One region of the Formivibrio sp. oc-25 genome, then DNA from elsewhere that is predicted to be linked to it. Evidence: predicted binding sites of a transcription regulator. Region 1 holds the regulator's gene; the other holds the start of a gene.

The links. Region 1 encodes NrdR, which represses ribonucleotide reductase genes. Its sites were predicted from a motif close to AAANACNATATATNGTNTTT; they were not measured.
Region 2: the regulator NrdR is predicted to act here: its motif matches at 1,649-1,668, upstream of AC0KVQ_RS03665 (ribonucleoside triphosphate reductase).

Annotation. Positions count from the first base shown of each region.
Region 1 is NZ_JBVVOL010000018.1:8,720-12,138, reverse strand. Features, by position in the region: gene AC0KVQ_RS11915 (riboflavin synthase) at 1-522, opposite strand, end outside; gene ribD (bifunctional diaminohydroxyphosphoribosylaminopyrimidine deaminase/5-amino-6-(5-phosphoribosylamino)uracil reductase RibD) at 533-1,651, opposite strand; gene nrdR (transcriptional regulator NrdR) at 1,675-2,127, opposite strand; gene glyA (serine hydroxymethyltransferase) at 2,251-3,419, opposite strand, start outside.
Region 2 is NZ_JBVVOL010000004.1:18,716-22,134, forward strand. Features, by position in the region: gene AC0KVQ_RS03660 (DUF3369 domain-containing protein) at 1-1,213, opposite strand, end outside; gene AC0KVQ_RS03665 (ribonucleoside triphosphate reductase) at 1,701-3,419, shown strand, end outside.

The sequences.
Region 1 (3,419 bases):
CAGCGTGGTCACGCTCAGGGTATGCGGAATGAGATTGATGGAAAACGCGCAACCGCCAGCAACATCCATCACACGGTTGGTAGTGAGCGAAACGCCGTTGACCACAACCGAGCCCTTGGCCGCCAGATAGCGACCAAGCTCTGCAGGCGCGAGGATGACCAATTCACGGTTTTCGCCTATCGGCTCGAACCGGATCACTTCGCCAACACCATCGACATGGCCGGATACCATATGCCCGCCCAGCATGTCTCCGAGTCGCATGGCTTTTTCCAGGTTGACCCGCTTACCGACCTCATCCAGCCCGCAAGTACAACGCAAAGACTCTTCCGAAACATCAATCTGGTACCGGTGTGCATCAAGCAGGCTGACCACAGTCATGCAGGCGCCGTTATGCGCAATGCTGTCACCCAGGCCGACATCAGACATATCCAGCTCCGGGGCATGGACGGTCAGATGTACGCCTCCCGGAAATGCCTCGACGTTTTCAATGGTACCCACTGCCTGAACAATACCTGTAAACATTTCAATCTCCTCAGGGCGCTGCCGTTGCCAGCAGCGTTGCAATAGCTGTAAAGCGCAATGACCATCTCATATCGGGCCCGACTGCCTGTTTTTCCACCTCCAGCGGGCATAATTTATCGGCCAGACTGGTCAGATTCAGCGTTGCAATGCCACGCGCCGGATCACCGATGATGACGGGTGCCTGATAGATGATCCATTCATCCACCAATCCGGCCAGGGCAAAGGCACCCGCCAACTCGGCCCCTGCCTCAACCGTCACTTCATTGCAACCACGCCTGCCCAGTTCATGCAGCAAGGCAGCAAGATCAACCTGACCCGCGTGATCAGGTAGGCAAAGAATCTCGGCGGCGGCCAGCTCCAGTGCCACACGACATTCAGCGCTATCCACTGCACAGACCACGAGTACGCCTGGTGTACGCAATAAGGCGGCATCGACCGGTGTGCGCAAATTGCTATCGAGCACCACCCGCAATGGCTGGCGCTCAACCGCAAAATCACGCACGGTCAGTTGCGGATCATCGGCCAGCACGGTGCCAATGCCTGTGAGCATGGCGCAACTGCGCGCGCGCAGGGTCTGCACATCGGCGCGGGATTCCGGGCTGGTAATCCATTTCGACTGCCCATCCGGCAAAGCCGTGCGGCCATCCAGGCTGCAACCCGTCTTGATTCGCAGCCATGGCCGGCCTCGGGTCATACGGCTGACAAAACCCTTGTTCAACTCAAGCGCTTCGGCTTCGCATAATCCGTTTGCTACGGCGATACCGGCACGCTCCAGCATGGCCAGCCCGCGTCCGGCCACCAGCGGATTGGGATCACGCATCGCCACCACCACGCGGGCAACGCCCGCCGCGACTAGGGCTTCGGCGCACGGTGGCGTGCGGCCATGATGACTGCACGGCTCCAGCGTGACATAAGCCGTCGCCCCGTTGGCCTGACTGCCGGCAGCGCGCAACGCATGCACTTCGGCATGCGGCTCCCCGGCCCGCTCGTGCCAGCCCTCGCCCACGACTTTCCCATCCTTGACCAGCACACAGCCCACGCGCGGATTGGGCGTGGTGGTGTTCAGGCCCTGGGCAGCCAATGCCAGTGCATGCTGCATATGGCGCAAGTCATCTTCAGAAAACGACACTCGCACCTGCGTTGCAGTAGCGGTCATTCCCTGGTGACCTCTCGGATAGCATCACGGAAATCATCCAGATCCTGGAAGGAGCGGTAGACCGAAGCAAATCGCACATAGGCCACCTTGTCGAGCTTGGCCAGCTCCTTCATCACCAGTTCACCGATCTGGCGCGACGGAATTTCGCGCTCGCCCAGCGTCAGCGTCTTTTGCACGATGCGCTCGATCGCCTCGTCGACCAGTTGCGTGGGCACCGGTCGCTTGTGCAGGGCGCGCTGAAAGCTGACCCGGATCTTTTCCTGGTCGAACTCCACGCGCTGGCCGTTTTGTTTGACCACTTGCGGCAAACGCACCTCGGCGGTTTCATAGGTGGTAAAGCGCTTGTCGCAGGCAGTGCAGCGACGGCGACGGCGAATCGCATCGCCTTCATCGGATACGCGCGAATCGACCACCTGGGTATCGGGACAACCACAGAAAGGACACTTCATCAGTCTTGCTCCCTGCCGCAATCCGGCAGCTGAAAAGCCATGCAATACTACAAATGATACAGGGTGGAGCAATGCCCCACCCTGTCTGGTCTTTCATTCTTTACCTGGTTTTACGGGCGCAGTTTACGCACCGTAAACCGGGAAACGTGCCGTCAATGCCTTCACCTTGGCCGCCACGGCTGCGATGTTGGCTTCGTCTTCCGGCTTGTCGAGCACATCGGCGATCAGGTTGGCCACCAGGATGGCTTCTTCTTCCTTGAAGCCACGGCTGGTAATTGCCGGCGAACCGATACGGATGCCGGAAGTCACGAACGGACTTTCCGGATCATTCGGGATCGAGTTCTTGTTAACAGTGATATGCGCCTTGCCCAGTACTGCGTCAGCGGCCTTGCCAGTTAGGCCCTTGGGGCGCAGGTCAACGAGGAATACGTGCGATTCGGTGCGGCCGGAGATGATGCGCAGACCACGCTCGGACAGCGTCTTGGCCATGGCGGCAGCGTTTTTCAGCACCTGTTCGGCGTATTCCTTGAATTCCGGCTGCAGCGCTTCCTTGAAGGCAACAGCCTTGGCTGCGATCACATGCATGAGCGGGCCGCCCTGCAATGCCGGGAAAACGCTGGAATTCAGCTGTTTCTCGTATTCGGCCTTGGCCATGATCACACCACCGCGCGGACCGCGCAGGGTCTTGTGGGTAGTAGAGGTCACGAAGTCGGCATGCGGCACAGGGTTCGGATACAGACCAGCGGCAACCAGGCCGGCATAGTGGGCCATGTCGACCATGAAATAGGCGCCAACCTTCTTGGCAATCTCGGCCATACGGGCCCAGTCAAAACGCAGGGCGTAGGCGGATGCACCACCGATCAGGAGCTTGGGCTTGTGTTCCAGCGCGATACGCTCCATCTCGTCGTAATCGATCTCCTCCTTATCGTTCAGGCCGTAAGGAACGATATTGAACAGCTTGCCCGACAGGTTGGCCGGCGAGCCGTGCGTGAGGTGGCCACCGTGACCGAGGTTCATGCCCATCACGGTATCACCCGGCTTCAGGAAGGCGAAGTACACAGCCTGGTTGGCTTGCGAGCCGGAATGCGGCTGCACGTTGGCGTATTCGGCACCAAACAGTTGCTTCAGGCGATCGATAGCCAGCTGCTCAACCACGTCAACATGCTCGCAACCACCGTAGAAACGCTTGCCCGGGTAGCCTTCAGCATATTTGTTGGTCAGCTGCGAACCCTGCGCTTCCATCACGGCGGCGGAAACATAGTTTTCGGAGGCGATCAGTTCAATGTGATCCT
Region 2 (3,419 bases), on a different contig from region 1:
TGCGTTCTTCGGAATTCAGCTTTCCGGGTTTGTTCAGCACGGCATCGGGAATGGCGACCTTGCCGGCATCGTGCAGCGGGCTGGCGGCGTGAATCATCCAAGCCTCTTCATCAGAAAGCCCTAACTTCTTGGCAATCAACCAGCAATATTCCGCCATGCGCCGGATATGGTTGCCGGTATCGGGCGAGCGGCGCTCGATCACTTCGGATAGCTGACAGATGACAGTGCGTTGTGTATCTTCGATTTCATGCGAGAGCATCAGGTTTTCATAGGCAATCGAGACATTGCGGCAGAACAGCTCCACCAGTCCGGTATCCGGATGCGACAGTGCCACCGGGCCATCGATGATCAGCAGATTGACCGGCCCGTGCGGCGATTTGAAAAAGCCGATGAAATGGTCCTGGCCATAGATGCTGCGCTCTTCACTGATGGCACGATTGATCGAATCCCGGAAATGCTCCAGTTCGCCATTTTCGAGATCGTTCCCGCATAGTTGCTGGTAACCGCCAGTGGCATACATGACCTTGATTTCGCCATCGTGCCCGGTCAGTGCGGTCAGGCCGCCATGAACGACGACGTAAAGCGCATCCTGCTCGAAGAACAGCAGGGCTTGCAGTTGTTCAAGCACGCCTTGCGCAAACTGATCGAGTGATTGCTGACGGAAGATGGTGCTGGATGCCTCGATGACTTTCAGCAGGCCGCGCCGGTTGGCATCCAGCATCGAGCGCTGGTGCTCGATGAGCATGATGTCGTTGTAGGAGCGCAGCGACCCGAGCACGGCGGTGAACAGCTTGTCGCGCGTGAGTTCGGTCTTGGCCTTGTAGTCGTTGATGTCGTAGGTTTCGATGACCTGGCGTTCCGGCGCGACACCGGGCTGGCCGGTACGCAGGATGATGCGGACACGATGGTTGTGCAATTCCTCGCGAATGATGCGGGCGACTTCCAGGCCGGCATTTTCCGATTCCATGACGACATCAAGCAGAACCAGCGCAATATCATCGCGACTACGCAAGGTATCCAGTGCTTGCTGGCCGGTATAGCAGTTGATTAGCTCGAGCGGGCGGCCAAGGAAATCGATATTGCCCAGTGCCAGCCGCGTGACCTGGTGCACATCCGGCTCGTCATCGACCACCAGCACCCGCCACGGCGGCTCCTTGTTGGCGCTGGTTTCTACGGTATCTTCCTCGAGCCAGTTGTCGTCTTCCTGATCCATATTTCCCGCCTTTGACCGTCATGCCCAATCCGGTTTTCCATGCCTCCGAACTTGTTCACGATCTGTCGCGAGAAGCCGTCAGCGGAGTGAAGAGCAGCGCAAAAACCGGAATGTACAAGTAGTACATGAGGATTTTGAGCAGCGCATGAGCCCCGATCACGGCTTCGCAGCAAGATCGTGAATACGTTCTCAGTGTAGACCGGCCGACTGGGCTTTGCGGTCTTTAATGGAAACCGGCCAAGGTGAGCACGATTCCAGATCGGATATGTTTTGCCTGTTTTTTGAGCAGTTGGTGCCGTAGCCAGCGGATTGCCACGCATCCTGCCGGTGCATCTGTCGATATCTCTGGGGATAAGCTGGGAATGCTTTGGGAAGTGTCGAGTCAGGAATTGATCATCATCAATCGCACTTTATTTGGTGTCGCGATGGGTGAGTTGGCACAATATATTGTGTTTCTATACGGAGGAAAACCACTAGAGGAGGGGCGATGGACAGGCAGCCGCAATACATTCTCAAGCGTGACGGTCGAGTTGTGCCGTTTGATATCAGGAAGATTGCCGCTGCCCTGGCCAAAGCCGGTGCCGTTACCGGCGAGTTCGACGAAGCCAAGGCCGATCGCCTGGCCCTGCTTGTGGTCGAACAACTGCCGCGCGATATCACCCCTGCCATTGAAACCATCCAGGACGTGGTCGAAGAAACGCTGCTCGGCCTGCATCACATCAAGACCGCCCGCGCCTATATTGCCTACCGCAGCCAGCACGCACGCTTGCGCAATGACATCCGTACCGTGGTGGATGTCGAATCGAGCATCAACGAATACCTCGATCAATCCGATTGGCGCGTGCATGCCAACGCCAACCAGGGGTGGAGCCTTGGCGGCATGATCCTGAATACTTCCGGCAAGGTGATCGCCAATTACTGGCTCAATCATGTCTACCCGCCGGAAATCGGCGCGGCGCATCGTTCGGGTGCCCTGCATATCCATGATCTCGACATGCTGTCGGGCTATTGTGCCGGCTGGTCGTTGCGCCGCCTGCTGCATGAAGGCTTCAATGGCGTGCAGGGCAAGGTGGAAGCCAAGCCGCCCAAGCATTTTTCCGCCGCCGTGGGGCAGATCGTCAATTTTCTTGGCACCTTGCAAAACGAATGGGCCGGTGCGCAGGCGTTCAGCTCGTTCGATACCTATATGGCGCCATTCGTGCGCACCGACAAGCTGAGCTATACCCAGGTCAAACAATTCATTCAAGAGTTGATCTACAACCTGAACGTGCCGAGTCGCTGGGGTACGCAAACGCCGTTTACCAACCTGACTTTCGACTGGATCTGTCCGGAAGATCTGCGCGAGCAGATTCCGTATGTCGGCGGCGAGGAAATGCCGTTCACCTATGGCGAGCTGCAGGCCGAGATGGACATGATCAACCGCGCTTATATCGAAGTGATGATGGAGGGTGATGCCAAGGGCCGCGTGTTCACCTTCCCGATCCCGACCTACAACATCACCGACGATTTCCCGTGGGATCACCCGAATACCGATCTGCTGTTCGAGATGACGGCCAAATATGGCCTGCCCTATTTCCAGAATTTCCTGAATTCCGATCTGGAACCGCAGATGGTGCGTTCGATGTGCTGCCGCCTGCAGCTCGATCTGCGCGAGTTGTTGAAACGCGGCAACGGACTGTTCGGCTCGGCCGAGCAGACCGGCTCGCTTGGGGTGGTGACACTCAACTGTGCCCGCATCGGTTTTGAATTCAAGGGCGACGAACATGGCCTGTTTGCGCGCGTCGACGAATTGCTCGAGCTTGCCAGGCAGTCGCTGGAAATCAAGCGCAAGATCGTCGAGCGCCTGATCCAGTCGGGCCTCTACCCGTACACCAAGCGTTACCTTGGCACCTTGCGCAATCATTTCTCCACCATCGGTGTGAATGGCATCAACGAAATGGTTCGCAACTTTACGCAGGATCAGGACGACATCACGACGCAGGCCGGGCATGCCCTTGCCGTGAAGCTGCTCGATCATATCCGCGCCAAAATGACCGAATTCCAGGAAGAAACCGGCCACCTTTACAATCTGGAAGCCACGCCAGCCGAAGGCACCACGTATCGCTTTGCCAAGGAAGACAAAAAGCGTTATCCGACTATCCTGCAAGCAGGGACTGCGGATGCGCCGTATTACACCAATTCGTCGCAATTGCCGGTGGGCTTTACC